Regions from separate parts of the Pantoea sp. X-Soil-OKNW-713 genome, predicted to be linked through region 2. Evidence: predicted binding sites of a transcription regulator. Region 2 holds the regulator's gene; the other holds the start of a gene.
The links. Region 2 encodes LexA, which represses DNA repair genes until DNA is damaged. Its sites were predicted from a motif close to TNCTGTATGTACATACAGNA; they were not measured.

Region 1: a site for LexA is predicted at 1,293-1,312, ahead of sulA (SOS-induced cell division inhibitor SulA). Genes of this name have one in related genera too.

Annotation. Positions count from the first base shown of each region.
Region 1 covers NZ_AP035995.1:1,543,391-1,546,585, reverse strand. Annotated here, with positions in the region: gene yccS (YccS family putative transporter) at 1-502, shown strand, start outside; gene AC6I8R_RS07055 (TfoX/Sxy family DNA transformation protein) at 510-1,109, opposite strand; gene sulA (SOS-induced cell division inhibitor SulA) at 1,333-1,824, shown strand; gene ompA (porin OmpA) at 2,174-3,195, shown strand, end outside.
Region 2 covers NZ_AP035995.1:374,322-377,516, forward strand. Annotated here, with positions in the region: gene plsB (glycerol-3-phosphate 1-O-acyltransferase PlsB) at 1-580, opposite strand, end outside; gene AC6I8R_RS01675 (diacylglycerol kinase) at 706-1,074, shown strand; gene lexA (transcriptional repressor LexA) at 1,180-1,794, shown strand; gene dinF (MATE family efflux transporter DinF) at 1,885-3,195, shown strand, end outside.

The sequences.
Region 1 (3,195 bases), 1.2 Mb from region 2:
CGAGCGTACGCTTAATGCCAACTGCCGCTACCTTGATGCCATTATGGAACAATATCATCAGGGCAAGGATAATCGTCTGGCCTATCGTGTTGCGCGGCGAGATGCGCACAATGCCGATGCCGAACTGGCCTCAGTTGTGTCAAATATGAGCAATGAAGCACGTCATCAGCAATCATTACGTGAAAACGCCTTTCGGTTACTTTGTCTGAATCACTCCTTTCTCAGCTATATATCCGCGCTGGGCGCTCATCGGGTCAGGTTAAATGACACCCGACTATTAACGTTGCTGGATGATGCGGTGTGCTTTGTTGATGATGTTTTGCAAATTGAACGCGTCAGCGATGTTGAGGCAACGCAGATGCAGCAGACCCTGCTGCATCGACTGGCGGAAATGAAATCCAGCCCGGAGACGCAAGCTCCGTTAGTTTTGCAGCAGTTGGGATTATTAATTGCGCTGTTACCTGAAATTGCGCGCCTACGCCGCACCCTCGCAGCAGATTGAACCGCTGTTAGCGGAGCGTTTTTTGATACCACGCGCATAACTCCTCCCGGACCTCACGAGGCAATGCCGCCTCGTGATGGCCCGAAATCGCTCCCTCGAGAGCCAGCAGCGTCTTCAGGCCGATATGCTTATTGATGGTGCGAAGTTTCAGCCAACTTTTCTTGGCACCTGTTTCACACAGATGTTTGACCGAGCAGATGCCGACCTTATGTAGCATCATTTCCATACGCAGGCTGAGATTGGGCAAATCCTTCAGCCGCAGTGAGACATAACGGGTTTGCAACTCCTCACGCGCAGCGTGTAGCGCCCCAGAGGATAGCCGCATTAACTGTTCCGGTTCCTGCCAAAGACGTTTGTCGACTTTGTAATAACTCAGTGTCACCGGTATACCGCGTTTACTGTATATCAGCGGCTCCATCGGGCATTGCGTCGCATAGGTCGTCACCGCTTCACAGGCACGTAGATAGAGCGCATCTTCATTGATAAACGCAAAGACAACCTTTTCCACTGAGAGCGTATAACCACCAAACTGCGTGCGGGATTCAATTTCGCCTAGCGCGGCTAATTGTGCTTTCGATTGTTCGACGATTGGGTGAGATTTTTTCATCCTGATACCTTCCTGAATTCCTTTTACCAGAACTGTCCTAATAAATACTTCATGTATTCATCAGGTTAGAAGATATTGAAAACGTTCCAGCTGTTCAATGATTAAATGCATTCGAGGTGAAAATTTGTCCGATTTTGCGAGACGTTTTCAGAAATTGAGGTTGATCTTTATCCAGGAACTCATTACTGTATATTCATACAGTTCATTACTGAGTGATTAAATTATGCGTACTCAATTCTCTGGCACCGCTGATCGTTCTCACCGTTTTGCGACTTCAGACGTAGCGCAACCTTCTTTGGGTGGCATTACAGAACTTCGCTACAGCGAGCAACCTGGCATGATGCAATTACTGCTGCTGCCGGTGCTAAAACAATTGAGCTTACAATCACGCTGGCAGCTGTGGTTAACGCCTGCACATAAGCTGAATCGCCATTGGATGCAACAATCTGGTTTGCCGCTGGAAAAGAGCATGCACATCACTGAATCTGAACGCTACAGTACGGTTGAAAGCATGGTTAAAGCTCTGCGCACCGGTAACTATAGCGTCGTGCTGGCGTGGATCCCTTATGAGCTGAATGATGATGAACGTCGTGAACTCAAACAGGCTGCTGCTGAAGGGGAAGCTTTGGGTTTGGTGATGCGTCCTCAGGGACACGATGGGGTTTTGTGCAGACAACCATCTGCGTCAAAAATTCCCTCAGATTTGTTTCATTAAGTAAAATTAGGATTTTTCTCACGCTGTTTTTTGCGGAAGTTGACGCTAAGCCACTGATTCTTGTCCCGCCAGCTTAGACAATGGCTTAGCCGATTTTTTCATTTCTGATCACGAAGATTATGCCGTGTCAATTGTTAAAATGTGTGTATAAATCCCTGTTTTTTTATCGCCTGGCGTCACATCATACTTGTAACTTTCCAATCTCGTTGTAGACTTTACCTCGCCAGGGTGCTCAATAACCTCCGTTTTTTCGGTAGAGTCATAAGCGAGCGTTTTGACCCGGCGAAGGATTAAACCAAGAGCAAACTATTTTTGCTCATTGCCTATTTGGATGATAACGAGGCGCAAAATGAAAAAGACAGCTATCGCAATTGCAGTGGCACTGGCTGGCTTCGCTACCGTAGCGCAGGCCGCTCCTAAAGATGACACCTGGTATACCGGTGCTAAACTGGGCTGGTCTCAGTATCACGATACTGGTTACTACGGTAACGGTTATGAGAACAACAACGGTCCGACTCACGAAAGTCAGCTGGGCGCAGGTGCATTCCTGGGCTACCAGGCTAACCCGTACCTGGGCTTCGAGCTGGGCTACGACTGGCTGGGCCGTATGCCGAACAAAGGCAGCGTGACTAACGGCGCGTTCAAAGCACAAGGCGTTCAGCTGGCTGCTAAACTGAGCTACCCGATCACTGACGATCTGGACGTGTACACCCGTCTGGGCGGCATGGTATGGCGTGCTGACTCAACTCAGAACAACAACGGCGTTCGCATCAGCGACCACGACACCGGCGTTTCTCCGCTGGCTGCTGTTGGTGTTGAATACGCACTGACCAAAAACTGGGCTACTCGTCTGGACTACCAGTGGGTTAACAACATCGGCGACGCAGGCACCGTTGGCGCACGCCCTGACAACAGCATGCTGAGCGTCGGTGTTTCTTACCGTTTCGGTCAGGACGAAGCTGCTGCACCGGTTGTTGCTCCGACTCCGGCCCCAGCTCCGGTTGTTGAAACCAAGCGTTTCACCCTGAAGTCTGACGTTCTGTTCAACTTCAACAAAGCAACCCTGAAGCCGGAAGGTCAGCAGGCTCTGGATCAGCTGTACAGCCAGCTGAGCTCACTGGACCCGAAAGACGGTTCAGTTGTGGTTCTGGGCTTCACCGACCGTATCGGTTCAGAGCAGTACAACCAGAAACTGTCTGAGAAACGTGCTCAATCTGTTGTCGATTACCTGGTTTCTAAAGGTATCCCGTCCAACAAAATCTCTGCACGTGGCATGGGCAAATCTAACCCGGTTACTGGCAACACCTGTGACAGCGTGAAAGGCCGCAACGCCCTGATCGACTGCCTGGCGCCGGACCGTCGCGTTGAAAT
Region 2 (3,195 bases):
CGCGTGCCAGTTTCTGGGCTATCGACTTATCCGTACCGTGTTCGGTCGCCATCTGGCGCAGTGAAACGGTCGGCGAAAAGCGCACAAAGCTATCGCGACCATGCCAGAGAATGGCGAAGAATTTCTGCACACCGTTCAGAATACGCAGGTGAGGGGTGGATTCCCCCTGAACTTCACGTCCTGGTGCACGTCCAAACATCACCGATACTGGCAGCATCTGTACATCCAGTTCCGGGTTGCTGCGGTGCAGATCAAGGTAGTCATGAAACAGCTTTACGGACTCCAGATTCGGCACGAAATACGGGAAAACACGCGGTCCATCGTGGATAAACACATGTCGCGGCAACAATGAGCCGTCAATTTCCAGCGGTGCGAGCGGATCGGGCAGATCGTGTTTCAGACACTGCGAACGCAGTGTGAGGAGATCGGCCTTGGAGTCATAAGGCAGTACATACAGGATAGGCCGCGTCGGATCCAGTCCATGCTCGGACACGGGATCGGCGGGAATAGCCTTACTCTTTACCAAAATGGAGAGTGGTAAATTCAATAATTTATAATAAAGTTTACGCCAACCTGACATAGACAACTTCAAGCCTCTTGTTAGCAAAGCGCGGCAAGCATACCAGAATGCGCCGCGAAAATCTGTGGCTGCACCACTCCGGCTGCCCAGACATTGACGTCAAAACGAGTAAAGGGTTCAACGACATGGCAAATAACGTCACCGGTTTTCTCAGGATAGTGAAAGCAGCCGGTTATTCCTGGCAGGGATTGCGCGCTGCCTGGACACATGAAGCAGCGTTTCGCCAGGAAGCCATTGCCGCATTAGTGGCAATTATAGTGGCGTGCTGGCTGGATGTTGATGCTATTTCCCGCGTACTCATGATTGGTTCCGTGGTGCTGGTGGTCATTGTGGAGATCCTGAATAGCGCCATTGAAGCCGTGGTCGACCGCATTGGTCAGGAACGCCATCCGCTGGCTGGACGCGCGAAAGACATGGGATCGGCCGCCGTGTTGCTGGCTATTTTACTGGCGCTGTTTGTCTGGATCGCGCTGCTTTGGTCACATTTGCGATAAGGATTCCGGATTCATCAACTCGCTGATTTTTCCCTCAGTTTTGGTTTCCATTTCACCAATACCTGTATATACTCACAGCGACTGTATAAACAACCAGGGGGCGGGATGAAAGCGTTAACCAGCAGGCAGCAACAGGTCTATGATCTGATTCGCGACCATATTAACCAGACGGGCATGCCGCCAACGCGTGCGGAAATTGCTTCGCAGCTGGGCTTCCGCTCACCTAATGCGGCAGAAGAACACCTGAAAGCATTAGCGCGTAAAGGTGTTATTGAGATCGTTTCCGGCGCTTCGCGCGGCATTCGTTTATTAATGGAAGAAGAAGCCAGTGAGGGGCTGCCATTGGTTGGCCGTGTCGCTGCGGGTGAACCTTTGCTGGCGCAGGAGCACATTGAAGCGCACTACCAGGTCGATGCTAACCTGTTCAAACCCAGCGCTGATTTCCTGCTGCGTGTCAGCGGCATGTCGATGAAAGATATCGGCATTATGGATGGCGATCTGCTGGCGGTACACAAAACACAGGAAGTGCGTAACGGCCAGGTTGTCGTCGCACGTATCGATGACGAAGTCACGGTGAAGCGCTGGAAAAAGCAGGGCGCAATTGTGCAATTGCTGCCGGAAAACAGCGACTTCCAGCCGATTGTTGTCGATACCCGCGAACAATCCCTGACGGTCGAAGGGCTGGCGGTAGGTATTGTGCGCAACGGCGAGTGGCTCTGATACCTTGATTCCCCCCGCTACGGCAGCCTTCTGTGCTGCCGTGGTTTTATTCTCTGACAAGACGGTAGTGCAGCAAACCGGGACGGGCTGATGCAGCTGTTTTCCTCCTCTGACAAAGCACTCTGGCGGCTGGCGCTGCCTATGATTCTCTCCAATATCACTGTTCCGCTACTTGGCGTGGTTGATACCGCTGTCATTGGTCATCTCGATAGCCCCATTTATCTCGGCGGTGTGGCGGTTGGCACCACGGCGACCAGTTTCATCTTTATGTTGCTGCTGTTTTTACGTATGAGCACCACCGGGCTGACTGCTCAGGCATTTGGTGCTGGCAACAAAAAGGCACTGGCTCGGGCGCTTACCCAGCCTTTACTCATTGCCCTGGTGGCCGGTGTGCTGTTTATTTTGCTGCGCACGCCAGTCAGTAATCTGGCAGCGGTGCTGATGGGTGGCAGCCAGGAGGTCCAACAGCAGGCGCAATTGTTCATTCAGATTCGCTGGCTGAGCGCTCCCGCCACGCTGGCAAACCTGGTTATCCTCGGTTGGTTGTTGGGGGTGCAATATGCGCGTGCGCCAGTGGTGCTACTGGTGGTGGGGAATTTGGTCAATATCCTGTTGGATCTGGCGTTTGTATTGGGGCTGCATTGGGGCGTAGCAGGTGCCGCAGCAGCAACGGCACTGGCTGAATATACGACCCTTGCCGTCGGATTATGGATGGTGGCGCGTGTATTGAAGCTGCGCGGAATTGATTTGGCGATGCTGCGGGAGAGTTGGCGCGGTGATGCTGCTCGTCTGTTTCGCCTCAATCGCGACATTATGCTGCGCTCCTTCCTGCTACAAATCTGCTTTGCTTCCCTGACGATACTCGGTGCACGTATTGGCCCGGATGTGGTAGCGGTCAATGCGGTGCTGTTGATGTTTCTGACTTTCACCGCGTATGCACAGGATGGCTTTGCTTATGCGGTTGAAGCGTGTTCTGGTGAAGCCGTCGGTGCCAAAGATCGCAGTCGGCTATTGCTCATCTGGCATGCTGCCTGCCGTCAGGCGGGGTTGGTCGCGCTGCTGTTTGCGGCGATTTATGCGTTATTTGGCACCCATATCGTGGCCCTGCTGACTTCACTGGAAGCATTACGCGATGCGGCCGATCGCTATCTGCTATGGCAGGTGGTGATGCCGTTAGTGGGCGTGTGGTGCTACCTGTTGGATGGCATGTTTATTGGGGCAACGCGCGGCCGGGAAATGCGTAACAGCATGGCGCTGGCGGCGCTCGGTTATGGCCTGTCATTACTGACGCTTCCCTGGTTAGGTAATCATGGATTGTGGCTGGCGGTGACGGTGTTTCTGGCCGTGCGTGGAATAACACTCTGGTGGGTCTGGCGTCGTCACTGGCGTCATGACAGCTGG